DNA from 4 places in the Streptomyces cyslabdanicus genome. Region 3 is predicted to be linked to each of the others. Evidence: riboswitches for the same ligand, from Rfam matches in the RefSeq annotation. Region 3 holds a riboswitch; each other region holds the start of a gene.

Region 1 (7,412 bases), on a different contig from region 3:
TCCCGTCGGACGCCAACTCCCGGACCAGGGAGCGGATCTCCCGCATGCCCTGCGGGTCGAGACCGTTGGTCGGCTCGTCCAGGACGAGCAGTCTGCGCGGCTGGAGCAGCGCGGCGGCCAGGCCCAGGCGCTGTTTCATGCCCAGGGAGTAGGCCTTGGCCTTCTTGCCCTCCGCGGCCGTCAGGCCCACCCGGTCCAGGGCGGCCGCGACCCGGCGGCGCCGGGTGCGGGGGTCGGCGGTCGGGTCGGCGGCGTCGTAGCGCAGCAGGTTGTCCCGGCCGGAGAGGAAGCCGTACAGAGCCGGGCCCTCGATGAGCGCGCCGACCTGTGGGAGCACGGTGCGCGAGGACCGGGGCATGGGGCGCCCCAGCACCCGCGCCGTGCCGGACGTGGGCTCGATGAGTCCCATCAGCATGCGGATGGTGGTGGTCTTGCCCGAGCCGTTCGGGCCGAGGAAGCCGAAGACGCTGCCCGCCGGGACGGTCAGGTCGAGGCCGTCGACGGCGAGCTGTCCGCCGCGGTAGCGCTTGGTGAGCCCCCGCGTGTGGATGACGCCGTCGTCCTCTTCGTCCATCGGCTCCCCCGATCCTCGTGCCCGTCGGTCCTTACTTCCCGGCGTTCGCCGCCTTCACCAGCGTGTCCTTGGTGACGGCGCCGACGTACACCTTGCCGTTGTCCGTGATCAGGGCGTTGACCAGGCGGGTGGAGAAGACCGTGCCCTTGCCGAACGAGCCGCTGACCTGGTCGCCGAGCGAGTCGAGGAACCCGCTCAGGTCGCCCTTGCCGGCGGAGGACGGGACGCCGCCCTTGGTGCCGGTGTCGAACACGGCGATGGAGTTCCAGCCCTTGCCGAGGACCTTCGGACCGTTCTCGGCCAGGCCCTTCTCCTGCGTACCGGGCTCGTGGAACGGGCGGCCCGGGCCGGTCTTCCGCCCGCTGTCCTTTCCGGCGTCCTTCCTGGCGGCCTTGTCCGCGTCCTTCCCCTCGGTGATCTTCGCGCCCTTGGGCGGGGTGAAGTCGAAGGTCGAGGCGGCCGGCTTGGCGAAGCTGATCCGGGTGAAGCCCGCGTCCAGCACGGCGGCGCCGCCGCTCGCCGGGGTGAGCGTGAACTTCAGCGGCAGCCCGGTCTTGGCGTCCACCGCGATGCTGATCACGCCGACCGTGGTGCCGGAGGCGTGCTTCGGCTCGATGACCAGCCTGTAGGCGTCGCGTCCGGCGACCTGCGCGGTGCCGTCGACCTTCACCGAGGTGGTGTCGTCGACCGACTTCAGGGCCTCGTCGGCGAAGTTCTTGGGCGTGGCGGGGGCCTCGTCCCGGTGTTTGCCGGCGCTGTCGCCCGCGGTGCTGTGGAAGACCTCGTTCGACTTGCTGTCGTAGCCCCAGACGTCCTTGCCGTTGTGGATGAGGCTGTACTCGGCGGCGCTCTCGATCAGCGAGACCTTCTGCCGGTCCTCGCCGTCGGACGCGACGCGCAGGGTGTGCGTGCCGGAGGCCAGCTCGGGCAGCTTTGACGCCGGGTCGGCTGACGAACCGTCACCATCCCTGGCCGCGCCGGAGGCCAGGCCGCTTTCCAGGCCGCCGAGGTTCGGCAGGCCGAGGTCCGTGCTGACCTTGACGGTTCCGGACAGGTGCTGGACGTCCGACTGGGCGATCTTCTCTATGAGTTGCTGTGCGCTGATCTTCGGCAGGTCGGGGTCGCCGGACGCGGCGAGTGCCGGGACGAGCCCGATGGTCGCCGCCGCCACCCCCACCACCGTGACCGGGACGACGTAGCGCGCGGCCTTGCGGCGCCCCGCGCGCAGGTCGTCGGCTTCGGATCCGTTCGGTGCCATGTGTGCCCTACCTCCGTCTTCGGCGGCGGCTGTCCTTCTGCACGGGGATGTCACCCTCAGCCGCCATTCTCACCCAGATCGGTGAGGAGTGGTGTGTGGTCCGTGGTGTCCATCTGACCAAATCGGCCGGGTGAAAGCGTCAGACCGCGGAGCCAACTCCGTGTACGCCTGCGGTATGACACGCGAAGGGCGACGCCTCCCCCACCCCGTAGGGGTCAGGGTGGAGAACGCCGCTCGAAGGGGCCGCCCGGCGGGGGTGTCCGGCGGGGGTGTCCGGTGAGGTCGCGGAGCCGGACAGGCGTCAGCCGGCCCGGTGCACCACGGCGTCGCAGAGCTGGAGCAGCGCGGCCTTCGCGTCGCACTCCCGCAGCGGCGCCAGCGCGGCCCGCGCCTCCTCGGCGTAGCGCACGGTGTCCCGGCGGGCCTGTTCCAGCGCCGGGTGCACCCGCAGTGCCGCCAGCGCCTGAGCGTGCCGCGCGTCGTCGGTCAGGTCGGAGTCCAGCAGCTCGCACAGGGCGATGTCCTCGGGCAGCCCCAGCCGGGCCGCGCGCTCGCGCAGCCGCAGCACCGGCAGCGTGGCGATGCCCTCGCGCAGATCGGTGCCGGGCGTCTTGCCCGACTCGTGCGAGTCGGAGGCGATGTCCAGGACGTCGTCCGCCAGCTGGAAGGCGACGCCCAGCCGCTCGCCGTACTGCGTCAGCACGTCCACGACCGTCTCGTCGGCGCCGGACATCATCGCGCCGAACCGGCACGACACCGCCACCAGCGATCCGGTCTTGCCGCCCAGCACGTCCAGGTAGTGGTCGACCGGGTCCCGGCCGTCCTGCGGCCCGGCGGTCTCCAGGATCTGCCCGGTGACCAGCCGCTCGAACGCCACGGCCTGCACCCGCACGGCCTCCGGGCCGAGGTCGGCGAGGATCTGCGAGGCCCGGGCGAACAGGAAGTCGCCGGTCAGGACCGCGACGGAGTTGCCCCAGCGGGTGTTGGCGCTGGCCACCCCGCGACGCACGGCGGCCTCGTCCATCACGTCGTCGTGGTAGAGGGTCGCCAGGTGGGTCAGCTCCACCACCACGGCCGACGGCACGATCCCCGGCGCGTACCGGTCCCCGAACTGGGACGCGAGCATCACGAGCAGCGGCCGGAACCGCTTCCCACCAGCCCTGACGAGGTGCTGGGCGGCCCCCGTGATGAACGGGACCTCGCTCTTGGTGGCTTCGAGCAGCCCTTCCTCGACAGCCGCCAATCCGGCCTGGACATCGGCTTCGAGAGCCTGGTCCCGCACGGTCAGCCCGAATGGCCCGACGACGGTCACGAGGGGTCTCCTGTCTGCTGGTGTCTGCTGGGATTACACGGTTTGTCGATAGGTCGCTGCCCTCACTCAAGTCAGCGTATCCGGTCACGTTTCGATCACCGATATCGCCCACCTATACGGGCCAGGGCACATCACCCGACGTGACCACCGTCACGCACCCGCCCCACAGCTCCCTCCGCGCTCACCCATGCGGTCCGATTTGCCCCTATTGGGGTTTCAATTCTCTTTAGTGGTAATTGCCCGTCAGGCGCCCACCCCGTGAGTTGGGTCACGCCGCCCTCCGTTCACGTCACCCCTCGCACTCCTTCACATTGCCTTTACGCGCAGCCGAGTTGAACCCTGGCAGCCACAAAGGATCAAGCACCACATACACGCCGGACCAAGGTCAAATAGTGCGATGTGTGATTCCGGCACTTGTTCGGGACATCTGGTCTCGCATACGTTCCCGGCCATCGGGCGGAACGCCGAATCCTGCCGCCGCCCGTAACCCCAACGACCGAACGAACCATGGCAGGAGCGGGGGACCCAGGTAAGTCGCCGGGCCGGGCTCGTACGTCCTACGTCGTACGCCGCGCCGGAACGGCTCGGGGTGAAGCCGCGCCTTTCGGGGCGCGGCCGGGCACCTCCCCGCCCGAACCCGACAGCTCACCTCGCAGGCGACGGAGAGGAACACCCCCATGCCTGCAAACGGTCAGCGCCGCTCTACCCGTACCGCCCGCCTCGTTCGCGCCCTCGCCGTCACCGGCACCGGCGCAGCCGTCCTCGCCGTGCCGCTGCTCGGCGCGACGACCGCGTCCGCCGCGACCCCGGTCTCGTCCAACGTGACCACCCTCAAGACGGCCTCGAACCTCGGCTACCCGAACAACCTCGACGGCTGGATCCGGGCCTCCCTCCAGGTCATGGCCGAGAAGGGCATCCCGGGCTCCTACAACGGCATCTACCGCAACATCATCCGCGAGTCCTCCGGCAACCCGCGGGCCATCAACCTCTGGGACTCCAACGCGGCCAAGGGCATCCCGTCCAAGGGCCTGCTCCAGGTCATCGACCCGACCTTCAGGGCCTACCACGTGAACGGCACGTCGTGGGACATCTACGACCCGGTCGCCAACATCACGGCCGCCTGCAACTACGCGGCCAAGCGGTACGGCTCGATGGACAACGTCTACAGCGCCTACTGACAGGTCCGCTGCCGGCCCGCACACCGGCTAGCCAAGCAATCGTTCGAGGACGACGGCGATGCCGTCGTCCTCGTTCGACGTCGTGACCTCGTCGGCCACCGCCTTGAGCTCGGGGTGGGCGTTGGCCATGGCGACCCCCCGGGCGGCCCACCGGAACATCGGGATGTCGTTGGGCATGTCGCCGAAGGCGAGGGCGCGCTCGCGGCCCAGTCCCAGGTGTTCGGCGGCCAGCGCCAGTCCGGTCGCCTTGGTGATGCCGCAGGGCTGGAGTTCGACGGTCCCGGGTCCCGACATGGTGACGGTGGCGAGGGAGCCCACCGCGCCGCGGGCCGCCGCCGCCAGCTCGTCGTCGGACAGCACCGGGTGGCGCAGCAGCACCTTGCTGATGGGCGCGCGCCACAGGTCGTCGCGCCGTTCGACCCGTACGGCGGGCAGCGCCGGGTGCGGCATGAGGTACCCCGGCTCGATGAGCGTGAGCCCCTCGGCCCCGTCCTGGTCGACCGCGGCGTACACCTCCCCCACCTCCGCCTCGATCTTGCCGAGCGCGGTCTCGGCCTGTTCCCGGTCCAGGGTGACCGACCACAGCAGGCGGTCGCTGCCGGCGTCGTAGAGCTGTGCGCCCTGACCGCACACCGCGAGTCCCGTGGTGCCGAGGACGCCGAGCAGTTCCCGCACCCTCGGCGCCGGCCGTCCGGTCACCACGAGGTGCCGGGCACCGGCGGCCGCCGCCCTCGCGAGCGCGGTGAGGGACCGCTCGGAGACGGTGTCGTCGCCGCGCAGCAGCGTTCCGTCCAGGTCGGTGGCGATGAGGTCGAATGCGAGGGCGGCCATGATCAGAGAATACGGATGCCCCGGCCCGCCGACTCGACCGGAGCCGGACCACCGCGGCGGTCACCGCGTTCCCGGCTCCCCTCCCTCCAACTCCCTTACTGATGAGGGTCCTTGAGCGTGACCGGCGAGGTGGCGCTCAACCGTGGGTCGCCGCAGGACGGCCGGCCGGCCGTCGCGCCGCCGCGTCGGTTGGTCCGCCACAGCTGATAGAGGTGCCGGGCGCCCGGCCGCACGAAGCGCGCGAGCATCGTGACGAACGGCAACGGGTCGTCCCCCGCGAACCAGGCCAGCTCCGTGCCGCTCGCCCTCGCCGGCGCGTGCGGCGTCGTGTAGCCGCTGCGGCGGTAGGCGAGGAGGGCGGGCAGGTCGATGTTCTCCACGACATACCGGTGGCCGGCGCGCTGCCCGCCCTCCGGAACGGGGCGGCCGGTCAGGTCCAGGTGCATGGCCCGTACGACGTCCACGCCCGACCCGCTCTCGAAGAGCCGGAACTGCGCGCCCATCCGCGGATTGAAGTCGAGGAGCTTGTACTGCCCGTCGCGCCGGTCGTAACGCAGGTCGAGGTCGACGATGCCGGTGAAGCCGATCTGCTTGATGAACCGTGCGGCGAGGTCGGCGAGTTCCGGGTTGTCGACGACGTACGCGTTCGCCGTCATACCCGCGTGCGGCGGCCAGGAGCGGACCTTGACACCGGTGAACATCGCCAGCGGCGTGGAGTCCCGGTCGAAGTAGGCGTGCACGATCCAGTCCTCGGCCTCCTCCCGCGGCAGGTACTCCTGGAGGATCACGCCGGGCCGCTCGCCCCAGTCGCGCGCCAGGGCCAGCAGGCCTTCGCGGGTGTTGATCCTCGTGGTGCCGTTCACCGCGGGGCTGCTGCGCCGCACGAACGCCTCGCGGTTCTTGGCCACCACCGGGAAGCGGGTCTTCTCGGCGAACGCCACGATGTCGTCGTACGACTGCGGGAAGGCGGCCGCGGGGCTCGGGATGCCGTGCTCCACGCACAGTTCGTGCAGGCCCTGCTTGCTGGCCAGACGGCGCGGCAGGCAGGGGGCGACGGGCGGGAAGAGGAAGGGGCCCCGGAGCGCGTCCTGGTGCTCGGCGATCAGGACAGCGGCCTCCTCGTCGGTGGGCACCAGGACAGTGGGCCGGCCGATGCGGCGGCCGATCCGCAGCAGGCCCTCCACCAGACGGTCCGCGCCCTCGGTGCCCCTGGTCGGCCAGACGAACGCGCGTTTGAGATAACGGGAGGAGGCCGCCGGTGTGTAGGCGTCCTCGGTGATCGCGTACATGGGCACGCCCAGGCGGCCGAGGCTGCGGATCGCGCCCACCCCGCCGTGGTGCAGCGGGTAGTCGCCGAACTTCACGATCAGGCCGGGGACCTCACGGTCGGCCCGGAAAGGCACACTGACGGCATTCCTGGCCACGGGTCCCCCCACGTGTCCCCCCTATGGAGCGGACCCACCCCGTCCGCGTCCTCAGAGGACGCTAAGCCGGAATTACCCCCTCCCACAAGACCAATTCGGGCATTGCAAACTCTTTAGGCCCTGCCCAAGACATGGGACGCCCCCGTAACGTGTGGCCCGATCACATGGAATTCGGGAAAGGAAGGCAGCACCCATGCCCCCCTTCGAGGTCCCCGAGGGCGACCCCTTCGGCCCGCACAACCTTCCCTACGGCGTCTTCTCCCGCGCCGGGTCGACGGAGAGGACCGTGGGCGTCCGGCTCGGCGACCACGTGCTCGACGCGGGGGCGGCGGCGCGGGCGCTCGGTTCTCCCCACGCCGGCCTGCTCGCGCAGCCGAACCTGAACCCGCTGCTGGCCGTGGGCCGCGCCGCGTGGTCCGACGTGCGGCGCGCGCTGACCTCGTGGCTGACGGAGCCGGCCCACCGGGAGACCGTCGCCCCCTTCCTGCACCCGCTGTCCTCGGTGACCCTGCACCTCCCCTTCGAGGTCGCGGACTACGTCGACTTCTACGCCTCGGAGAACCACGCCCGGAACGTGGGCCGGATCTTCCGCCCGGACGCCGAGGACTCGCTGACCCCCAACTGGAAGCACCTGCCGATCGGCTACCACGGCCGCTCCGGCACGGTGGTGGTCTCCGGCACGGACGTGCTGCGCCCGTCGGGCCAGCGGAAGGCCCCCACGGACCCCGCGCCGGTGTTCGGCCCGTCGGTCCGGCTGGACATCGAGGCGGAGGTCGGTTTTGTGGTGGGCGTGCCCTCGCGGCTCGGACAGCCGGTCGCGCTCGGTGACTTCCGC
Region 2 (7,412 bases), on a different contig from region 3:
GGAGCGGGCCGGGGCGCCGGTCTTGATCTGGCCGCAGTTGGTGGCGACGGCCAGGTCGGCGATCGTGACGTCCTCGGTCTCGCCGGAGCGGTGGGACATCATGCACTTGAAGCCGTTGCGCTGGGCCAGCTCGACGGCGTCCAGGGTCTCGGTGAGCGAACCGATCTGGTTCACCTTCACGAGCAGCGCGTTGGCGGCGCCCTCCTCGATACCGCGGGCGAGGCGCTCGGGGTTGGTGACGAAGAGGTCGTCGCCGACGAGCTGGACCTTGTCGCCGAGCTTGTCCGTGATGACCTTCCAGCCGGCCCAGTCGTCCTCGAACAGCGGGTCCTCGATGGAGACGAGCGGGTAGGCCGCGACGAGCTCCTCGTAGTACTCCGTCATCTCGGCGGCGGAGCGCTCCTTGCCCTCGAAGAGGTACTTGCCGTCCTTGTAGAACTCGGAGGCGGCGACGTCGAGCGCGAGGGCGATCTGCTCGCCGGGGGCGTAGCCGGCCTCCTTGACCGCCTCGAGGATGAGGTCGAGGGCCTCGCGGTTGGAGCCGAGGTTCGGGGCGAAGCCGCCCTCGTCGCCGAGACCGGTGGACAGGCCCTTGCTCTTCAGGACCTTCTTCAGGGTGTGGTAGACCTCGGTGCCCCACCGCAGGGCCTCGGAGAAGGACTCCGCGCCGATCGGGGCGATCATGAACTCCTGGATGTCCACGTTGGAGTCGGCGTGCGAGCCGCCGTTCAGGATGTTCATCATCGGCACCGGCAGCAGGTGCGCGTTCGGACCGCCCAGGTAGCGGAAGAGCGGCAGGTCCGAAGCCTCGGAGGCGGCGTGGGCGACGGCGAGGGAGACGCCGAGGATGGCGTTGGCGCCCAGCGAGCCCTTGTTGTCGGTGGCGTCCAGGTCGAACATGGCCTGGTCGATCAGGCGCTGCTCGGTGGCGTCGTAGCCGACCAGCTCGGGGCCGATCTGCTCGATGACGGCCAGGACGGCCTTCTCGACGCCCTTGCCCTGGTAGCGATTGGGGTCGCCGTCACGGAGCTCGATGGCCTCGAAGGCACCGGTGGAGGCGCCGGAGGGGACGGCGGCACGACCGGTGCTGCCATCGTCGAGGCCGACCTCGACCTCGACCGTGGGGTTGCCTCGGGAGTCCAGGATTTCCCGGGCTACGACGACGTCGATGGACGGCACGAGCATCTCCTTCTGGGATGTGACGCTGGAAGTGCGGGGCGTGAGCCTTGCGACTAGAGCCTAACCGTCCCGGGGCGGCGACCGGCCGACCGACCGCCTCCTGGACAGGGTGACGGTACCCATTGTTCCCGCTCGGAACAAAGGGGAGGGGAAGGTTCGGGAACGACCCGCCGGCCGGGAGGCGAAAAACCCCGCCCCGGCGCGTAGGGGGGAACACGCCGGGGCGGGGAGCCCATGGGGGCGGAACGGGCCCTTACTTGAGGTGGAGCTGCTGGCCCGGGTAGATGAGGTCGGCGTTGTCGACGATGTCCTTGTTCAGCTCGAACAGCTTCTGCCAACCGCCCTGGACCTGGTGGGTCGCGGCGATGGAGCTGAGGGTGTCGCCGGAGACCACCTTGTACTCGCCGTCGCCCTTCTCGACCTTCTTGCCGGTGGGCGTGGTGACGGTCTTGGTCGGGGCCGGACGCGTCGCGGAGCGGTTGGCGGCCTGCTGCTCGGTCGAGCGGTCGCCGGCGCTCCCGGTGGAGCCGCCGTTCGACGACGAGGAGGACGACGAGGCCGACGAGGAGGACGGGGCCGCGGGGGCGCTGCCGGTGTAGGCGGCGCCGGACAGGCCCTTGCCGCAGACCGGCCAGGCACCCTTGCCCTGGCCCGCGAGGACCTTCTCGGCGACGGCTATCTGCTGCGACTTGGAGGCCAGGTCGGCGCGCGACGCGTAGGCGGAACCGCCGTACGCGGCCCAGGTGGAGTTGGTGAACTGGAGGCCGCCGTAGAAGCCGTTGCCGGTGTTGATGGACCAGTTGCCACCGGACTCGCACTGGGCGACCGCGTCCCACTCGGAGGCGGTGGCGGCGGAGGCCTCGCCGACCGCCATCAGCGGGGCGGCGACGGCGGCGCCGGCGACACCGGCGAGCACGATGACACGGGTGGCCCTGGACGTATGGCGGTGCTTGCCCTTGCTGGAGAACAGCATGGAGGATCCCCTCACCGACGCCTGCGAGGTGAGCTGTCGGGTTCGGGCCGGATGAGTTGCCCGGCCGTGCCTCTCGCGTGAGGCACGGCTCCACCCCTAGCCGCTCCGGTCAACTGCCCGGCGCGGCACTTACCTTGGGTCCCCCGCTCCTGCCCACGGCGCTTGACGCGACGACTGTTCCCGTGCGGCCGCTGGCAGGATTCGGCGTTGCGGCAGCCGGGGCTCGCGGTGACGAGCGGTCACGACCGTAGGCATGCGCTCCGCCGAATTCCAAAGACGATCAGGGCTTCTGAGACTCATCCCACACTTTCGTCGAATGGGACATTCGGTGCGAAGTGTGACGTGAACTCCCGCTAGTTTTGGGGCGTTTCGGCAGGGACAATCAGGGTCTGACCGGCAGTGATGTGGTTCGGGTCGGAGCCGATCGCCCTCTTGTTCGCGGCATACAGCGCGTCCCATCCGCCCTGGAGGCCGAGGGAGTCGGCGATGGACTCGAGCGAGTCGCCGGAGCGGACGATGTAGGAGCTGTCGGCGCGGACGGCGTGGCGACCGGAGGACGCCACGGCATGCCCGCCGGCCGAGTCCTCGACGGCACTGCCGCCGCGATGCCGTCCGGAACCGAGCGCTCCCGTGTCGACGAGGGCCGAAGTGCCGCCGGCCTGCCACGACTTGTCCGTTTCGCCCGTCTCCGGCGCGAACGAGGGCGAGGCGTCAGGCGACTGGGACCCGCTTGCCGTGACATCGGGGGACGTGTCGGACTTGCCCGGCTTGCCCTTCTTGGCGGGCGAAGTCGGCGAAGGGGAGGACGCGCCGGGGGAGGCGGTCGGCGAGCCGGAGGGGTCGACCGATGCGGGATCGGTGTCCGAGGAGCCGTGCGAGCCGGACGAGTCGACGGAATCGGTCGATCCGGTCGACGCCTGCGACGAGTCGGTCAGACCGAGGTCGTCCGTGATGGAGTTTCGGGAGGAGTCGGAAGATCCAGACGAATCACCCACGCCGGTGTCGACCTTCGCCGCCCCGGACTTCTTGCTGAGCCCGGAGAGCAGCCCGCACGTCGGCCAGACACCGGGGCCCTTGTCGGCGAGCAGCTTCTCCGCCACGGCTATCTGCTGGGACCGGCTGGCCTGGTCGGCACTCGGAGCGTAGTCGAGGCCGCCGTACTTCTCCCAGTCGTCCTGCGTCAGTTGCAGGCCGCCGTAGAAGCCGTTGCCGGTGTTGGCGCTCCAGGCGCCGCCACTTTCGCACTTGGCCACCTTGTTCCACGCGCCGCCGTCGGCCGCGCTGGCGGCGCCGGCGCCGATCAGCGGGATGGCGATGGCGGATCCGGTCACTCCGGCGGCGACGAGGAGGGCCGGAGCCTGACGGGGCCGACGGTGACGGCCGTTCCCGGAGAGCATACGGAGACCTTTCGTGCGACAGCGTTGACCGGCGCGGCGACCGGGGCTCGGTGCCACGCCGATGGGTGAAAGTAGCGGCTGACGATCGCTTGTCACAAGTTCATGCCGCACAGATCACGTGAAGATCACACAGTTGAGCGGGTGTCATCTTCGTGGCCGTCAGTGGGTAGGCGCGGTGCGGCGGCAGGCGCCTTTTCCGGCCTTGTCCGACTTCCCTCCGACTTACCGACCGGGGGTGAACCGCACTGGCAGCGTCCGCAGTCCGCGCATGATGAGCCCACCGCGCCAGCGCAAGTCGGCTGGATCTGTGTCCAGTTGAAGGTCGGGGAGCCGGGTGAGGAGGGTGGCCAGCGCGGTCTGGCCCTCCAGACGGGCGAGCGGTGCGCCGAGGCAGTAGTGGATGCCGTGTCCGTAGCCGACGTGCTGATTGTCACGCCGCGCGAGATCCAGGACGTCGGGTCCGGCGAACCTCTCCGGGTCCCGGTCGGCGGCGGCGAGGACGACGAGGACCGGATCGCCGGGGGCGATGTCCTGCCCGCCGATGGTGAGCGGCCCGGTGGCGTAGCGCCAGGTGGCCAGTTCCACCGGTCCGTCGTAGCGCAGGAGTTCCTCCACGCCCGTCTCCAGCAGGTCGTCGTCCCCCTCGGCGAGGGACCGCTGGAGCAGGTCCCGCTGCTCGGGATGGGTGAGCAGGGCGTAGGTGCCGTTGCCGATGAGGTTGACGGTGGTCTCGAAACCGGCGAACAGGAGGATGAAGGCCATGGCGGCGGCCTCGTTCTCGGTGAGGTGCTCGCCGTGGTCGGAAGCGCGGATGAGAGCGGAGATGAGGTCCTCGCCGAGGGCGGGCTCGGCCGGGAGCGCCTCGCGCTTGCGGTGGATGAGGTCCGCGAGATAGCCGCGCATCATCTTCACCGAGCGGGCGACCCCGCCGCGCGGGCCCTTGCCGTGTCGGATCATCATGGCCGCCCAGTCCCGGAAGTCGTCCTGGTCCTCGCGGGGGACGCCCAGCAGGTCGCAGATGGCGTAGATGGGGAGGGGGAAGGCGAACTCGTGGATGAGGTCGGCGGTGCCACGCCCGGCGAACCCGTCGATGAGTCCGTCGGCCAGCTCCTGCACCCGCGGGGCGAACTCGGCGACGCGGCGCGGGGTGAACGCCTTGCTGACCAGTCGGCGCAGCCGGGTGTGGTCCGGCGGGTCGATGTTCAGCAGGTGAGTCATCAGCTCGGCCTTGCGCTCGCCGGGGATGCCGGTCTTGCCCTTGGCGTGCGCGGACCCGGCGTGGTGCGCCGGGTTCTTGCTCAGCCGCTGGTCGGCCAGGGCCTGCCGGGCGTCCGCGTACCGGGTGACCAGCCAGGCCTCGACTCCGCTGGGCAGACGGGTCCTGTGCACGGGGGCGTGCTCACGGAGCCAGGCGTAGGCCGGGTAGGGGTCGCTCGCGAACTCCCGGGTGAACAAGGTGGGTGGCTGGTCGTGCATACGGCCGACCCTAGCGTCGGCCCGTCCGCGCGGTGGAGCCGCGTGCCGATGCCGCCCGGTGCCCCTCGGGCCTTCAGCCGCGCTCCGTCCTGACGATCGCGTCCCGGTACGCGCGCGCCGCCGCGCGCAGCGCCGCCTCCGGATCGACGCCCTCCGCCTCGGCGCGGGCGGCCAGGGCCAGCAGCTCGTACCCGTAGCCCTCACTCTGCGGGAGGGGGACCTCCAGGCCCGCGGTGCGGACCCGGGAGGCCAGCTTGGCGGCGAGGGCGAGGCCGGGCTGGCCGAGGGGGACGCCCTCGGTCACGGAGGTGCGCTGCTTCTCCTCGGCCTTGGTGCGCAGCCAGTGCTCCTTGACCTCTTCCGGGGTGGTGGCGGTCTCGTCGCCGAAGACGTGCGGGTGGCGGTGGATCAGCTTGGCGACGATGGTGCCGGCCACGTCGTCGATGGAGAACGGCTCCTCGGGGTCCTCCTCGGCGATCCGGGAGTGGAAGACCACCTGGAGCAGGACGTCGCCCAGTTCCTCGCGCAGTTCCTGGCGGTCGCCGTCCTCGATCGCCTCGACCAGTTCGTACGCCTCCTCGATGCCGTACTTGGCCAGGCCCTTGTGGGTCTGCCGGGACGACCAGGGGCACTCGGCGCGGATGCGGTCCATGACCTGGACGAGGTCGAGCAGGCGGGCGCCGGGCAGGTCGTAGGAGGCGGGCAGCAGCTCCAGCTCCGGCATGTTCACACGGCCGGAGCCGGCCAGGCGGGCCAGTCCGTCGGTCAGGGCGGGCTCGCCCTCGCCGGTGGCCACGACGACGACCGTACGCCCGCCGGCGCACGCGTCGACCAGTTCCTCGGCGGTGGGTGCCGCCTCGTCCACGGCTATGCCGGCCTCGCGCAGATACGGCAGCTGCGGATGGGCGCCGTCCGCGCACAGCACCCGGTCGGCCGCCCGCAGCGCCTGCCAGGAGGGCCAGGACAGCAGCCCGGGGGCGACCCGGTGGCTGGTGGTGAGCAGGACGATCCGGCCCGTGGCCGCTGCGGAGGTGGTCGCGCTGGTGGTGTTCACGGTCCGAACGTAACGCACACCGGCGACGTCACCCCGGGTTGTCCACAGGCCGGGGGCCGGTCCCCCGGCCCGGTTGTCCACAGGCCCGGCCGCCCGGCGTCCGGCCTTCCGGTATCCGACCGTCCGACCGTCCGGCCGCCCGGGTCCGGTCAGGCCGGCTGCTGCGCCTGCTCCGCCGGGACTTCCCGCAGCCAGGGCGTCTTGGCGTCCACGAGGGTGCTCTTCTCGACGTCCCAACTGCCGTAGCGCGGGTTGAGGTCGACGTGGAGTTCGGCGGAGGCCTCGGACAGCGCCTTCCAGAAGGCCGGCTGGCCGGCGTCGGTGTGCAGATGGTCCGCGAGCTTCTGCGCCTCCAGCTGGAGGCGGAGGTTGTCGTCGAGGCGCCGCGGTGGCACTCCGTACCGCTGAAGCCAGGTGTCCTCGAGCGCCTTGGCACCGCCCGCCTGCTGTTCGAGACCGGCGCGCAGCTGCTGGATCTCACTGCGGTCGACGCTGAGGCCGGCGTTCCGGGCGGCGCGGTCCAGCACCCGGTCGAGCACCATCTGGTGCAGCGTGTCCCGGGTGAGGGTGGCGGTCGCGGCGACGGCCTGCTGGTACTGCGTCTCGTCGGCCACCGAGGCCCGCTGCGCCTCGCGCACCTCGCTCACCCGGCTCTGCAACTGCCCGACGGTGATCCGCTGACCGCCGACCACGGCCGCCGCGCCCGGACGCGCGTCGCTTCCACAGGCGGTGAGCAGGGGTGCCGCCGCGAGGAGTGCGGCGGACAGGACGAGCGCGGTGCGACGGCGGCGGTGCAAGGAAACCTCCCGGGGTGGAGATTGTGCGGCGGTGCACAAAGTCTTGCGATGATCGATGGTAGGCAGCGGCCGGGCTCTGGCCAACCCATTCGACCAACGATTCACCACGACTTCGGGCACCGTCACTCCACGTCCGCCCTGGCGGACGTCACCCGGTGATCGCCACCGGGGCGTCCCAGGCGTCGCGGTCGACGGTGAGGGTGTAGCCGCCGCGGGTCTCCTTGCTGTTCACCATGTACTGGTGGGCGCGGCTGTGGTCGGTGAACTGGGTCTTGCCGAACGGCCAGTCCGTGGTGGTGGTGTCCTTGCCGTCCCACAGGGCGTACCAGAGGTTGCCCGGCAGGTCGGTCCTGTCCGTCGCGGTCGCGACGGCCTTGGCGCTGGAGCTGGTGAAGCCGTAGAAGCCGGCCCGGTACGTCTTGGCGCGCAGCTCCTTGCCGAAGGCGCGGACGTAGGCCAGCACGGCGTTGTTGCACGCCTTGTCGGTGATGTCGTACGGCTCCATGTCGAGGTAGACCGGGCTGCCGGCCTTCATG
Region 3 (7,412 bases):
CACGAGGGATCGCGATGACGCAGCAGCCCGCAGCGGGCCGTTCAACGGCTCGCACCAGGCGCCCCGTCGGTGTGCAGGGCGGGGGCCGGCCGGTACAGTCCGGTCATGTGACCACACGGCTTGCCGACATCGCCGCCCAGGCGGGGGTGAGCGAAGCGACCGTCAGCCGCGTCCTGAACGGAAAGCCTGGTGTCGCCGCCACCACCCGCCAGTCCGTGCTCGCCGCCCTCGACGTCCTCGGCTACGAGCGCCCGGTACGGCTGCGGCAGCGCAGCGAGGGCCTGGTGGGGCTGATCACCCCGGAGCTGGAGAACCCGATCTTCCCGGCGCTGGCCCAGGTCATCGGCCAGGCGCTGACCCGGCAGGGCTACACCCCGGTGCTCGCCACCCAGACGCCCGGCGGATCCACGGAGGACGAGCTGACCGAGATGCTGGTGGACCGCGGGGTCGCCGGGATCATCTACGTCTCCGGTCTGCACGCGGACACCACGGCCGACATGGAGCGCTACGAGCGCCTGCGCGCGCAAGGCGTGCCCTACGTCCTCGTGGACGGCTTCTCCCCCAAGGTGCAGGCGCCGTTCATCTCCCCCGACGACCGGGCCGCGATGACCCTGGCGGTCACCCACCTCGCCTCCCTGGGGCACACCCGCATCGGCCTGGCCCTCGGCCCGAAGCGCTTCGTCCCGGTCCAGCGCAAGATCGAGGGCTTCGTCCGCGCCGTGCGGGACCAGCTGGGCCTGGCCGCGGACGTCGTCGAGTCGCAGCTCATCCAGCACTCCCTCTACACCCTGGAGGGCGGCCAGGCCGCGGCCACCGCGCTCATCGAACGCGACTGCACGGCGATCGTCTGCGCCAGCGACATGATGGCGCTCGGCGCGATACGGGCGGCCCGGCAGCGCGGCCTCGAGGTCCCCCGGGACGTCTCCGTGGTGGGCTTCGACGACTCCCCCCTGATCGCGTTCACCGACCCGCCCCTGACGACGATCCGCAAGCCGGTGCCGGCGATGGGCCAGGCGGCGGTGCGCACGCTGCTCGAGGAGATCGGCGGGACGCCCGCGCCGCACAGCGAGTTCGTGTTCATGCCGGAACTGGTGGTGCGCGGTTCGACCGCCTCGGCCCCCGGGGACCGCCCTCGTCCGTGAGGCGGAGGACATGCGACGGGAACCCGACCGGGGGATGACCGGCGGGCGAACGGTTTTCTGGCAGACTCTGTGCCTATGGGTGACTCGACCGTGACACGCCGGGATGGCCGGGAAGGCCGGGAAGAGACCGTTCCCCACCTCGCCACGGACGAGGAGGCCCCCACCGTCCTGGAGCGGCTGCGCACCCCCCGTCGCCCGCGGCTCTGGTTCGAGATCCTGCTGATCGCGGTGAGTTACTGGACGTACTCGCTGATCCGCAACGCGGTCCCGGAGCAGAAGGGCAAGGCGCTGCGCAACGCGGACTGGGTCTGGAGCGCCGAGCACCAGCTCGGCATCGCCGTCGAACACTCGGTCAACCATGCCGTCGACTCGGTGACTTGGCTGATCATCGGCATGAACTACTACTACGCGACGCTGCACTTCGTGGTCACCATCGGCGTCCTGGTGTGGCTCTACCGCACGCACCCGGGCCGCTACGCGGCGGCCCGGCTCACCCTCTTCGTGACGACGGGCGTGGCCCTGCTCGGCTACTACCTGTACCCGCTGGCGCCCCCGCGCCTGATGACCGGCGGCCACTTCGTCGACACGGTCCAGGTCCACCACACCTGGGGTTCCATGGCCTCCGGCGACCTGAAGAACATGTCCAACCAGTACGCCGCGATGCCGTCCATGCACATCGGCTGGTCCCTGTGGTGCGGGCTGACCCTCTTCGCCCTGTGCACGGTCCCGTGGCTGCGCGTCCTCGGCCTGCTCTACCCCGTGGCCACCCTGGTCGTCATCGTCGCCACCGCCAACCACTTCTGGCTCGACGCGGTCGGCGGCGTCCTGTGCCTCTCCTTCGGCTTCACGGTGGCCCGCCTCTGGTACGGGGCGCTGCCGCACGCCCTGCCGCGGCGGACGCCTGCCCTGCGGCCGGCGCAGGCGCAGGCGTAGGGCAGGCCCAGGCACAAGCGGGGGCCTGCCTGCGCACCCCCCACCTCTCACGCGCCGTAGAACAGCTCCTCCATGACTGCCCGGGCCCGGCGGGTCGTTCGCCGGTACGCGTCGAGCATGTCGCCCGCGTGCCCCGGCCCATACCCCAGGTACCGGCCCACCGCGGCCAGCTCCCGCGGCTCGGTGGGAAACGTGTCCCCCGCCCGCCCCCGGACCAGCATCACCGCGTTGCGCACCCGTGTGGCCAGCACCCACGCCTCGTCGAGGGTCGAGGCGTCCTCCGGGGACACCAGTCCCGCCTCCCTGGCCGCCGCCAGCGCCTCACGCGTGCGCGTGGTCCGCAGCGACGCCTCTTTGGCCGCGTGCCGCATCTGGAGCAGCTGCACGGTCCACTCCACGTCGGACAGCCCGCCCGGCCCCAGTTTGGTGTGCAGCTTGGGATCGGCGCCGCGCGGCAGCCGCTCGGACTCCATCCGGGCCTTCAGCCGCCGGATCTCCCGCACCGCCTCCTCGCGCAGCCCGCCGCGCGGATAACGCAGCGGGTCGACCAGCTCGACGAACCGCCGCCCCAGGTCCTCGTCCCCGGCCACCGGTTCGGCCCGCAGCAGCGCCTGCGACTCCCACACCAGCGACCAACGCCGGTAGTACGCCTCGTACGACCTGAGCGTCCGCACCAGCGGGCCGGACTTCCCCTCGGGGCGCAGATCCGCGTCGACCAGCAGCGGCGGATCCGCGCTCGGGATCTGGAGCAGCCGCCGCAGCTCGGCGACCACCCGGGACGCGGCCTCGGCGGCCTCCCGCTCGTCGGCGCCCTCCCACGGCTCGTGCACGAACAGCACGTCCGCGTCCGAGCCGTAGCCCAGCTCGTGCCCGCCGAACCGTCCCATGCCGATGATCGCGAACCGGGTCGGCAGGGTGTCCCCCCACTCCTTGCGCACGACCGCCCGCAGGGTGCCGGCCAGCGTCGCCGCCGTCAGGTCGGACACCGCGCCGCCCACCCGGTCCACGAGCGCGCCCTGGTCCGCCTCGGCGGGCTGGGCCTCGGTGCCGTAGGTGCCGACGATGTCGGCGGCGGCGGTACGGAACAGCTCCCGCCGCCGTACGCCGCGCGCCGCCGTGACGCCCTGCTCGGCGGTCTCCGCACGGCGGACGGCGGCGAGGACCTCCTGCTCCAGCTGGGCGCGCCCGCGCGGTTCGAGGCCGCCCGCGTCGCCGTTCCCCAGCAGGGCCACCGCCTCCGGTGCCCGCATCAGCAGGTCGGGGGCCAGCCGCCCGGCCGACAGCACCCGGGCGAGGTTCTCGGCGGCGGCCCCCTCGTCGCGCAGCAGCCGCAGGTACCAGGGGGTCTTGCCGAGCGCGTCCGACACCTTGCGGAAGTTCAGCAGCCCGGCGTCCGGGTCGGCGGAGTCCGCGAACCACCCCAGCAGCACGGGCAGCAGGGTCCGCTGGATGGCCGCCTTCCTGGTGACGCCGGAAGCCAGCGCCTCCAGGTGGCGCAGGGCCGCGGCCGGATCGGCGTACCCGAGCGCGACCAGCCGCTCCCGCGCGGCCTCCGGCCGCAACCTGGCCTCGCCGGGAGCGAGTTGGGCGACGGCGTCGAGCAGCGGCCGGTAGAACAGCTTCTCGTGCAGCCGGCGCACGACACTGGTGTGTCGTTTCCACTCGCGGGTGAGCTCGGTGATCGGGTCGCTGCGCAGGCCGAGCGACCGTCCGAGCCGGCGCAGATCGGCCTCGTCCTCGGGGACGAGGTGGGTGCGCCGCAGCCGGAACAGCTGGATGCGGTGCTCCAGGGAGCGCAGGAACCGGTAGGCGTCGTCGAGTTGCACGGCGTCCACGCGGCCGACGTACCCGCCGGCGGCCAGCGCCTGCAACGCGTCCAGGGTGGAGCCGCTGCGCAGCGAGCGGTCGGTGCGCCCGTGCACCAACTGAAGCAGCTGCACGGCGAATTCGACGTCGCGCAGACCGCCGGGACCGAGCTTCAGCTCACGCTCGACCTCGGCCACGGGGATGGTCTCGACGACGCGGCGGCGCATCTTCTGCACGTCGGCGACGAAGTTCTCGCGCTCGGCGGCCTGCCAGACCAGCGGGTCGAGTGCGGCGATGTACTGGCCGCCCAGCTCCAGGTCGCCGGCCACCGGGCGGGCCTTGAGCAGCGCCTGGAACTCCCAGGTCTTGGCCCACCGCTGGTAGTAGGCGACGTGGCTGCTGAGGGTGCGCACCAGCGGCCCGTTGCGGCCCTCGGGCCGCAGGTTGGCGTCGACCGGCCAGATCGAGCCCTCCACGGTCGTCTCGGAGCAGATCCGCATCATGTGCGAGGCGAGCGCGGTCGCGGCGCGCAGGGCCTTGACCTCGTCGGCCCCGTCCGCGGCCTCCCCGACGAAGATCACGTCGACGTCGGAGACGTAGTTGAGTTCGTGGCCGCCGCACTTGCCCATCGCGATCACCGCGAGCCGGCACAGCGCGTCGTCCTCGGGCGCGGCGGCCCGCGCGAGCCGGAGCGCGGCGCGCAGGGTGGCGGTGGCGAGGTCGGCGAGTTCGGCGGCGGTCTCGGCGACATCGGTGGTGCCGCACACGTCGCGGGCCGCGATGGACAGCAGGCAGCGCCGGTAGGCGACGCGCAGCGCGACCGGGTCGCCGGCCTCGGCGAGCCCCTGCTCGAACTCCGCCACGCCCGGGTGCAGGTCGCGCGGCTCGTAGGTGACCAGCGCCCGCCAGTCGCCGGCGTGCCGGGCGAGGTGGTCGCCGAGCGCGGCGGAGGCGCCGAGCACGCCGAGCAGCCGGTCGCGCAGCGGCTTGGCCGCTATCAGCGTGTCGAGCAGCTCGCGGCGGGCCTTGGACTCCGGCTGCGCCTCCAGCAACCGGACCAGACCGCCCAGCGCGAGGTCCGGGTCGGCGGTGGCGCCCAGCGCCTCCAGCAGCACCGGGTCGTCCCGGAGCGGGGCGAGGTCCGGGCCCTCCAGCAGCCGCTCGGCGTCCGAGGCATGGATGAAGCCGTGCCGCAGCAGCCGCGTGAAGGTACTGCTCCTGCGTCCCGGCGCCGTCATCCCGGCCTCCCGTCGGATCAAGCCCGTCCTGGCCAGAGCCTATCCGCACTCCCGGCCCGGGGCCCTGACGGCGGACCCGCCTTCCCCCGCCGGTCGAAACCGGACGGCACCGGCAGGTGCTTCTCCGGGCCGACGCCGGCGGCCACCGGAGTGCAGCCACCCGCACACGTACCGTGAAAGTCACGAAAACGTAGCGGACATATCACGCACCAACCTTCACAGCAGTCACACGCGTTGGCTAGCGTGCCCGGCGGGCACCCCGTACCCCCGCCGGCGAACAACGCCGGGACGGGTGGCCCGCGCCGAGTCCGGTGCGCTTCACGGCAGCCGGAGCCGGGGACCCAACTCATCCCTGGGGTGAATCGGTCCCGTACACGCGTCCCCCACAGCGTGCACGGGACGGTAGGGCAGCCCTTCCGACCACCCGCCCGAACCCGACAGCCAACCCGGTAGGCGGTCCGTGGAAGGAGTCGCCACCCTTGGCGTCGCACCGCAAAGCCCGGCCCACGGCGACCCGCATCGCCGGACTGCGCACGTCCCCGGCCCTCGGTCTGACGACCGCGGCCCTCACCTCCGTGGCCCTGCTGTCCCAGACGGCGAACGCCGCGCCCGCGCAGCCCGGCAGACCCAGCCTCGAAGAGGTGCAGAAGAGGGTCGACGACCTCTTCCACCAGGCCGAAGTGGCCACCGAGAAGTACAACGCGTCGAAGGAGAGGACCGCCACGCAGCGCCAGCGCGTGAACGGCCTCCTCGACGACGTGGCGAAGCGTGCCGAGAAACTGAACGAGGCGCGGAACGAACTCGGCTCGTTCGCCGCCGCCCAGTACCGCACGGGCGGAATCTCCGGCACCGCGACGCTGCTGCTCGCGAAGGACCCCCAGCAGTACTTCGCCCAGGACCATCTGATGAGCCAGCTCACCGAGCGGCAGAAGAAGGCCGTGGACGACTACCAGACCGCGCAGCTCGCGACGGCGAAGAAGCGCACCGAGGCGGCGGGGATCCTGGAGTCGCTGACCACCTCGCAGAACGAGCTGAGGACCAGCAAGCAGGACGTCCAGCAGAAGCTCACCGAGGCACGCCGGCTGCTGTCGACGCTGACCGCCGAGGAGAAGGCGCGGCTGGCGGCGATCGAGAAGAAGAAGCAGGAGGTCGCCCGGCAGAAGGCCGCGGAGCTGGCCCGCCGGCAGGCGGCGGAGGAGGCGGCGGCGGCGAAGAAGCGCCAACAGGAGGAGGCGGCGAAGAGCTCCGACGCGCAGGCGAGCAGCGGAACGGGCGCGGACACGAGCGCCGGATCGAGCACGGGTACGGGCACGAGCACGAGCGCCGGATCGAGCACCGGCTATGCCGCCAAGGCCGCCAAGGTCATCGACTTCGCAAGGGCCCAGATGGGCAAGCCGTACGTGTGGGGCGCCTCCGGCCCCGACTCGTACGACTGCTCCGGGCTCACGCAGGCCGCCTGGAAGTCCGCCGGGATATCACTGCCGCGCACCACCTGGGACCAGGTGGGGGTCGGCACGACCGTCCCCGTCTCCGAAGCCCAGCCCGGCGACCTGGTCTTCTTCTACGACGACATCAGCCACGTCGGGATCTACATCGGCGACGGCATGATGATCCACGCGCCGCACTCGGGCGCGAACGTCCGCGAGGAGTCGATCTACTACATGCCGATCCACAGCGTCGTCCGCCCCGCGTGACGCGCGTGCCGGACGCCTGGTGCTGGCACCGGACAGGGAAGGGCCCGCACCCGAAGGCGCCGGCCCTTCGCTGTCGGCATGCGGCGGGTGGGGCCGCGGCGCACGCTGGTTCTTGTACCTGCCGGAGGCGGGAGGCCGCGCGGGCGGACAGTGGAGGTGCGTCGTCCATGTGCCGTTGGCTTGCCTATGCGGGGACACCCGTACTGCTCGATGACGTCCTGTACCAGCCGGACCACTCGCTGATCGACCAGAGCCTGCACTCGCGGATGGGCATGGAGACGACCAACGGCGACGGGTTCGGCATCGGCTGGTACACGCCGGAGGCCGACAGCCCGGCGGTCGTGCGGGACACCGGCCCGGCATGGAACAACCGCAACCTGCGGGAGATAGCGCAGCACGTCCGGTCACCGCTGTTCTTCGCCCACATCCGGGCCTCGACCGGCACGGCGGTGCAGCAGACCAACTGCCATCCCTTCCGCCACGGCCGGTGGATGTGGATGCACAACGGCGCGATCAACGAGTTCGACAGGCTCAGGAGGGAACTCTGCCTGGCCGTCGACCCGGGGCTCTTCTCCCGCATCGAGGGATCGACGGACTCC
Region 4 (7,412 bases), on a different contig from region 3:
GCGCGACATCGGGGAGATCCAGCGCCGCGAAACCGCGCTCTGCGCCCGGCTCCCCTCCCTCACGATCACCGACCGGATCGTCGGGCTGCGAACGGTCAAGCGGATGGGGCACCTGCTCGACGGGGACGGGCGGCGCACGGGAACGCGGCCCATGCGGCCCTGGTAGGGCGCGCACCGGTTCCGCGGACCGTAGCGGAACGGCACCCGGCTGACCGGGAGTTCCCCGTGAGACCGGACCTCCGTGGCCGATCCGCTGGGCGGGCGAGGGTGCTCAGTACACCGGGAGCGTGCGCGGGCCGAGGTCGTCGCGGGCGGGCGGGGGTGCCAGGCGTACGGAGGCGTCGAGGACGCTCAGCCCGTGCGGGGCGACGACGACCGGTTCCAGGGTGACGGCGACGACCTCCGGGTGGTCGTGGACCAGCCGTGACACGCGCAGCAGCAACTCCTGCAACGCGGGCGTGTCGACCGGGGCCGAGCCGCGCCAGCCGAAGAGCAGGGGGGCCGTGCGGATGGAGCGGATCAGGGAGGTGGCCTCGCGGTCGGTGACCGGGATCAGCCGGTGCGCCATGTCGCCGAGCAGCTGGGAGGCGACCCCGGCGAGCCCGAAGGAGAGCACCGCGCCGGCCGCCGGGTCGATGACCGCGCGCACGACGGTGTCGACCCCTCGGGGTGCCATCGCCTGCACCACCGGCCGCAGCTCCTGGGGCTTGCCGAAGAGGTCGGCCAACTCCGCGTAGGAGCGGCGGAGTTGCTCCTCGTCGGTGAGGTCGAGCCGTACGCCGCCGAGGTCGGCGCGGTGCCGCAGGTGCGGGGCGGTGGCCTTCAGGGCGACGGGGTAGCCGAGGGCGCGGGCGGCTTCCGCGGCGGCGTCGGGGGTGGGGGCGGGAAGGGCCCGGCGCACGTGGATGCCGTACCGGCCGAGCAGCTCGCAGGTCTCCTCCGTGCCGAGCGTGAGGCCCTGCCCGCGCTCGAGCAGTCCGCCGATGAACGTGGCAGCGCCCTTCTCGTCGATGTCCTCGTACTCCGGCACCTTGCCCGGGTTCGCGGCCTCCCTGCGCCACTGGCCGTACCGGACCGCCTCGGCGAGGGCCCGCACCGCGCGCTCGGCGGCGGGATAGGCGGTGACCAGACGCGTCCCGGTGCGAACCGGCTCGGGCGCCGCACCGGACGGCGCCACGGACGCGGATCCCGCGCCCGGGGCCGCGGCCCTTTCGGACACGGCGGGGGCCGGTCGCCGGGGGCCGGGACCCGGCTGCGATCCCACGCCGAAGGCCTGGCCGTGACCGGAGACACGGCCCTGGCCGCGGACATGGCCGGAACCGGAGGCGTGGCCAGGAACGCGGGCGTGCTCCGGACCGGGGGCATGACCAGCAAGGCCGGTGTGCTCCGGACCGGAGGCATGACCAGGAACACCGGTGTGCTCCGGACCGGAGGCATGACCACGAACACCGGTGCGTTCCGGACCGGAGGCATGACCACGAACACCGGTGCGTTCCGGACCAGCAGCATGACCAGGAACACCGGTGTGCTCCGGACCTCGCTGCGGTCCTGTGCCTGCCTTCGGGCCGGTGCCGGTCTCCGGGTTCGGGTCGGCCAGGGAGGCCGCGTCCACCTGGTGGGTCGGCTCCGGCCCGAGGCCCGCGCCCGCCCGCGGTCCCGCGCCGGGCTCAGGGCCCGGGCCCGCGGGGGAAGCAGCGCCCGCCCGATGGCCCGGGCCGGCCTGGGAGGGCGGGGAGGACGGGGTGGGCCGGGGGGTGGTGGGCGGTGGGAGCAGGGGGGTCGCTCCCGGCTGGGGGCCCGGGCCGGGCGGCGGGGCGGTGCTGGTGGCGGCGGACAGGGCCTCCGCCAGCCCGCCGAACTCGACGTGCACGACCAGGACCGGCTTGCCGGGCACCTCCTGCGCGGCCGAGCGCAGCGCCTCGGCCAGGGCCGCGTTCTCGGCGGCCCCCTCCCCCAGCGCCGGTATCAGCGTGACGACCACCGCGTCGGCGGTCTCGTCGGCGAGCGCCCGGGACAACGCGACCCGGAAGTCCTCCGCCGAGGCCCCCGTCGTCAGGTCCCGCGGCGGCTGGGGGCGCAGCCCCTCCGCGAGACAGCGGTCGTAGGTCAGCACGCCCAGCGACTCGGAGTTGCCGAGGATCGCCACGCGCGGCCCCGGCGGCAGCGGCTGCCGGGCGAGCAGCAGGCCGGTGTCGACCAGTTCGGTGATGGTGTCGACCCGGATCACACCGGCCTGCCGCAGCAGCGCGGACACCGTCGCGTGCGGCAGCCGCGTCGCCCGGACCGCGTGCCCCTGCGGGGCGGAGCCCGCGCTCTGCACCACGACCAGCGGCTTCACCGCCGCCGTGCGCCGGGCCAGGCGGGTGAACTTGCGCGGGTTGCCGATGGACTCCAGGTACATCAGGGCGACGTCGGTGTCGGGGTCGTCGTACCAGAACTGCATGACGTCGTTGCCGGAGACGTCCGCCCTGTTGCCGGCCGACACGAAGGTCGACACGCCCGTGACCCCGGTGACCCCGCCGCCGCGCCGGTGCAGCCGGGACAGCAGCGCGATGCCGATGGCCCCGGACTGGGCGAACAGACCGATGCGGCCGGGCCGGGGCAGCTCGGGGGCGAGGGAGGCGTTCAGCCGGACGTCCGGCGAGGTGTTGATGATCCCGAAGGTGTTGGGCCCGATGATCCGCATGCCGTACGTCCGCGCCTGCCGTACGAGCGCGCGCTGCCGCTCACGTCCCTCGGGGCCGCTCTCCGCGTAGCCCGCGGAGATCACGACGAGCCCCTGCACGCCGTGCTCGCCGCACTCGGCGACGGCGTCCGGGACGTGCTCGGCCGGCACGGCGACGACGGCGAGGTCCACGGGCCCGTCGATGTCCCGCACCGAGCGGTGGGCGGGCACCCCGTCGATCTCCTCGCGGTCCTCGCCGAAGGCCCGGTTCACGGCGTGCAGTCGGCCGGTGAACCCGGCGTCGCGGATGTTGTCGAGGATGCCGCGGCCCACGCCGCCGCGCGCGCGGCCCACGCCGATGACGGCGACCGAGCCGGGCGCCAGGAGCCGCCGTACCGACCGCCCCTCGGCCCGCTGCTCCCGTGCGCGCTGTACGGCCAGCGAGCGGTCGGTCGGCTCGAGGTCGAACTCCAGGCGTACGACGCCGTCCTCGAAGCTGCGCTTCTGGGTGTACCCGGCGTCCGTGAACACCTTGATCATCTTGGTGTTGGCCGGAAGCACCTCGGCGGTGAAGCGGCGGATGCCACGCTCGCGGGCGACGGCCGCGATGTGCTCAAGGAGCGCGGAGGCGACCCCGCGTCCCTGGTGGGCGTCCTGCACCAGGAAGGCGACCTCGGCCTCGTCGGAGGGCGCCGAGGCGGGCATGCCGTCCACGCCGACGCGGTCGTAGCGTACGGTGGCGATGAACTCGCCGCCGACCGTGGCCGCGAGTCCCACCCGATCCACGAAGTCGTGGTGCGTGAAGCGGTGGACGTCCTTCGCGGACAGACGCGGGTAGGGCGCGAAGAAGCGGTAATACTTGGACTCGTCCGACACCTGTTCGTAGAAGCTGACCAGACGGTCGGCGTCGTCGGCGGTGATGGGGCGGATCCTCGCGGTGCCGCCGTCGCGCAGCACCACGTCGGCCTCCCAGTGGGCGGGGTACTCGTGCCGGTCCGGCGAGGTCTGCATGCGCCCCAGCGTACGGCTCGCGTCCGACAGCGGCGCGAGGCAGTCTGTGGAGGACACCCATCGGACCGAGGCCGCGGTCCGATGCCACCCGGAGCGGCGCACGCGCCGCTCCGGACCTGTTCCACATATGGAAAACTGGTCTAGACAACCCTGATCACCTGAAGGGCAGCAACACATGGCTGAGCGCCGCGTCAACGTCGGCTGGGCCGAGGGTCTCCACGCCCGCCCCGCCTCCATCTTCGTCCGGGCCGCCACGGCCGCAGGCATCCCCGTGACGATCGCCAAGGCCGACGGCACGCCCGTCAACGCGGCCTCCATGCTGGCCGTGCTCGGCCTCGGCGCCGAGGGCGGCGAGGAGATCGTCCTGGCCTCCGACGCCGACGGCGCGGACGCCGCGCTGGACCGGCTGGCCAAGCTGGTCGCCGAGGGGCTCGAGGAGCTTCCCGAGACGGTCTGACCGGCAGGACCGGTGAAGCACCGAAGCCGTGCCGCCCCGTCCGGGTGGCACGGCTTCGCCGCGTCGGCGCAGGGAATCAGACGTGGACGCCGTGCTTGCGGAGGTAGGCCACGGGGTCGACGTCGGAGCCGTAGTCCGGGGTCGTACGGGCCTCGAAGTGCAGGTGCGGTCCGGTGACGTTGCCGGTCGCGCCGGACAGGCCGATCCGCTGGCCCGGGACGACCCGCTGGCCCACCGAGACCGCGATGGACGACAGGTGCCCGTACTGGGTGTACATGCCGTCGGCCATCCTGATCACGACCTGGTTGCCGTACGCGCCGCCCCAGCCGGCGTCGACGACGGTGCCGAGGCCGACCGCGTGGACGGGGGTGCCGCTCGCGGCGTGGAAGTCGACACCGGTGTGGGTGCCGGAGGACCACAGGGAGCCACCGACCCGGTAGCCGGTCGATATGTAGGAGTCGAGGATCGGCGCCACGAAGGCGTTGAGGCGCTTGCGCTCGGCCTCGCGGGCGGCGCGGGCCTTGGCCTCGCGCTCCTTCGCCGCCCGCTCCGCGGCCTTCTTGCGCGCGGCCGCCTCGGCCTGCTTGCGCGCGGCGGCCCGGTGCTGGGCGACGGCCTGGGCCTCGATCTTCGCGGCGACGCTGTCGCCGAGGGTGACTACCGGGGTGAGGCCGGTGTCCTCGAGGGCGGGAACGTCGGCGGCGAGGGCCGGGGCGGTGAGCGTGCCGATGACACCGGTGGTGGCCAGGGCCGCGACGCCCGCCGCGCGGGCGGTGGTGCGGTGCATCCGGCTCGGCCGTCGGTGCTTCCCGGCGGCGCGGGTGAACGCCATGGAGACGTGGGTCCTTTCCTTCCCTGTCGCCTACCGGGTTAGCTGACGGGTTCGGAGCAGGAAGGTCTCCTACGGCCCCGCGCGTCGCGCGCGGACGGCCGATTCACCCCAGGGACGGTGGGTCCCCGGCTCCCCTGGCTCGCGCCGTACGGGGACTCGGCGATGACTGTCCGGTGCCGCGGACGCGGCGCACTGCCCGACGAACAGCCGGACCGACGCTAGACGGGACCGCTTTCAATCCCCAAACGGATCAGATGTTTTGTAGCGCACACCACAGGGCAGACAGGCAACCTCCCCCTCAATTCGGACAACTTCAGGACAACGCAGGGCCCTGGTGACGTTTCGGTCACCAGGGCCCCATGCGCGCGTGTGCCCCTCGCCGCGCTCGGCGGTGGCGAGGCGGGCCTCTACTCGGCCGTGACGACGACGACCCGGCCGACGCCCAGGGCCTCGACGGGCTCCTTGATCTGCGCCGCGTCACCGACGAGGACCGTCACCAGACGGTCCACCGGGAACGCGTTGACGACGGCCGCGGTGGCCTCCACCGTGCCGGTCGCGGCGAGCTGCTGGTAGAGCGTCGCCTGGTAGTCGTCGGGCAGGTGCTGCTCGACCTGGTCGGCCAGCGTGCCGGCCACGGCGGCCGCCGTCTCGTACTTCAGCGGCGCCACACCGACGAGGTTCTGCACGGCGACGTCCCGCTCGGGGTCGGTGAGGCCCTCCGCGGCGAGCTTGCGCAACACCGTGAACAGGTCGTCCAGGGCCGGGCCGGTGTTCGGGGTGTCGACCGAGCCGCTGATGGCGAGCATCGCGGCGCCCGACCCGTCGGGGGCCGACCGCAGCACCTGACCGAACGCCCGCACCCCGTAGGTGTATCCCTTCTCCTCGCGCAGGACGCGGTCCAGGCGGGAGGTGAGGGTGCCGCCGAGGCAGTAGGTGCCGAGCACCTGGGCGGGCCACACGCGGGCGTGCCGGTCGGGGCCGATCCGGCCGATGAGCAGCTGCGTCTGGACGGCGCCGGGCCGGTCCACGATGACCACGCGGCCGGTGTCGTCGGCGGTCACCGGCGGCACGGGCCGCGGCTTGGCGGGCGAGGCGGTCCAGGCGCCCAGGGTCCGGCCCAGCAGCTCGTCGAGGTCGACGCCGGTGAGGTCGCCGACGACCACGGCGGTGGCCGTGGCCGGGCGCACGTGCCGGTCGTAGAAGGCGCGCACGGCCGCCGCGTCGATGGCGCCGACCGTCTCCTCGGTGCCCTGGCGCGGACGCGACATGCGCGCGTCGGCCGGGAAGAGTTCCTTGGACAGCTCCTTGGCGGCGCGGCGGGCCGGGTTGGCCAGCTCGTGCGGGATCTCGTCGAGCCGGTTGCGCACCAGTCGCTCGACCTCGCTGTCGGCGAACGCGGGCGCCCTGAGGGCGTCGGACAGCAGGCCGAGTCCCTTGGCCAGGCGGGAGGCGGGGACTTCCAGGCTCAGCCGTACGCCGGGGTGGTCGGCGTGCGCGTCGAGGGTGGCGCCCGCGCGCTCCAGCTCGGCGGCGAACTCCTCGGCGGAGTGCTGGTCGGTGCCCTCGGAGAAGGCGCGCGCCATGATCGTGGCGACGCCGTCCAGGCCGGCCGGCTCCGCGTCCAGGGGTGCGTCCAGCAGTACCTCGACGGCGACGACCTGCTGGCCGGGGCGGTGGCAGCGCAGCACCGTCAGGCCGTTGTCCAGCGTCCCGCGCTCGGGTGCGGGGAACGCCCACGGCTTGGCCGCGCCGGCCCGGGGCTGGGGGTGGAACTCCATCGTGGCGAGCTCGGTCACTTCGCCGCCTCCTCGGTCTCGTCGGTGGCCGCGGCGTCCGCGTCCTGGGCGTCGTCCTGCGCGTCGGCGGCGGTCGGCTCGTAGACGAGCACCGCGCGGTTGTCGGGGCGCAGCCGGGACTTGGCGACCTCCTGGACCTCCTCGGGCGTCACCTCCAGGACGCGCTTGACGGCGGTCAGGGCGAGCTGCGGGTCGCCGAACAGGACGGCGTAGCGGCACAGTTCGTCGGCGCGGCCGGCGACCGTGCCGAGGCGGTCCAGCCACTCGCGCTCCAGCTGGGCCTGGGCACGCTCCATCTCCTCGGCCGTCGGGCCCTGTTCGGCGAACCGGGCGAGCTCCTCGTCGATGGCCGACTCGATGACGGGCACCTCGACGTCGCCGGAGGTCTTCACGTCCAGCCAGCCCAGGGAGGGCGCGCCGGCCAGCCGCAGCAGTCCGAAGCCGGCCGCGACGGCCGTGCGGTCGCGGCGCACCAGCCGGTTGTAGAGCCGGGAGGACTCGCCGCCGCCGAGGATGGTGAGCGCCAGGTCGGCCGCGTCGGACGCGCGCGTGCCGTCGTGCGGCAGACGGTAGGCGGCCATCAGGGCGCGGGCCGGGACCTCCTCCTTGACGACCTCGCGCCGCTGCCTGCCGATGACCTCGGGCAGGGAG

Evidence for each region. A riboswitch is a leader RNA that binds a small molecule or an ion and turns the genes downstream of it on or off. The one in region 3 is predicted to bind cyclic di-AMP.
Region 1: another riboswitch for cyclic di-AMP. It lies ahead of ACTYVM_RS25565 (transglycosylase SLT domain-containing protein); the one in region 3 lies ahead of ACTYVM_RS02185 (C40 family peptidase).
Region 2: another riboswitch for cyclic di-AMP. It lies ahead of ACTYVM_RS20125 (transglycosylase family protein); the one in region 3 lies ahead of ACTYVM_RS02185 (C40 family peptidase).
Region 4: another riboswitch for cyclic di-AMP. It lies ahead of ACTYVM_RS28620 (M23 family metallopeptidase); the one in region 3 lies ahead of ACTYVM_RS02185 (C40 family peptidase).

Annotation. Positions count from the first base shown of each region.
Region 1 is NZ_JBQRUW010000043.1:8,951-16,362, forward strand. It holds gene ACTYVM_RS25550 (ABC transporter ATP-binding protein) at 1-574, opposite strand, end outside; gene ACTYVM_RS25555 (LolA family protein) at 606-1,832, opposite strand; gene ACTYVM_RS25560 (polyprenyl synthetase family protein) at 2,134-3,144, opposite strand; cyclic di-AMP (ydaO/yuaA leader) riboswitch at 3,629-3,816, shown strand; gene ACTYVM_RS25565 (transglycosylase SLT domain-containing protein) at 3,822-4,322, shown strand; gene ACTYVM_RS25570 (HAD family hydrolase) at 4,350-5,153, opposite strand; gene ACTYVM_RS25575 (carboxylate--amine ligase) at 5,249-6,556, opposite strand; gene fahA (fumarylacetoacetase) at 6,771-7,412, shown strand, end outside.
Region 2 is NZ_JBQRUW010000034.1:6,026-13,437, reverse strand. It holds gene eno (phosphopyruvate hydratase) at 1-1,185, opposite strand, end outside; gene ACTYVM_RS20125 (transglycosylase family protein) at 1,433-2,152, opposite strand; cyclic di-AMP (ydaO/yuaA leader) riboswitch at 2,156-2,323, opposite strand; gene ACTYVM_RS20120 (transglycosylase family protein) at 2,506-3,549, opposite strand; gene ACTYVM_RS20115 (cytochrome P450 family protein) at 3,772-5,025, opposite strand; gene ACTYVM_RS20110 (nucleoside triphosphate pyrophosphohydrolase) at 5,099-6,079, opposite strand; gene ACTYVM_RS20105 (SurA N-terminal domain-containing protein) at 6,229-6,876, opposite strand; gene ACTYVM_RS20100 (glycoside hydrolase domain-containing protein) at 7,025-7,412, opposite strand, start outside.
Region 3 is NZ_JBQRUW010000002.1:355,157-362,568, forward strand. It holds gene ACTYVM_RS02170 (LacI family DNA-binding transcriptional regulator) at 108-1,142, shown strand; gene ACTYVM_RS02175 (phosphatase PAP2 family protein) at 1,218-2,075, shown strand; gene ACTYVM_RS02180 (bifunctional [glutamine synthetase] adenylyltransferase/[glutamine synthetase]-adenylyl-L-tyrosine phosphorylase) at 2,123-5,119, opposite strand; cyclic di-AMP (ydaO/yuaA leader) riboswitch at 5,410-5,590, shown strand; gene ACTYVM_RS02185 (C40 family peptidase) at 5,599-6,813, shown strand; gene ACTYVM_RS02190 (class II glutamine amidotransferase) at 6,981-7,412, shown strand, end outside.
Region 4 is NZ_JBQRUW010000050.1:56,307-63,718, reverse strand. It holds gene ACTYVM_RS28635 (Lrp/AsnC family transcriptional regulator) at 1-166, shown strand, start outside; gene ACTYVM_RS28630 (GNAT family N-acetyltransferase) at 272-3,676, opposite strand; gene ACTYVM_RS28625 (HPr family phosphocarrier protein) at 3,852-4,133, shown strand; gene ACTYVM_RS28620 (M23 family metallopeptidase) at 4,210-4,965, opposite strand; cyclic di-AMP (ydaO/yuaA leader) riboswitch at 4,978-5,137, opposite strand; gene ACTYVM_RS28615 (M16 family metallopeptidase) at 5,373-6,761, opposite strand; gene ACTYVM_RS28610 (M16 family metallopeptidase) at 6,758-7,412, opposite strand, start outside.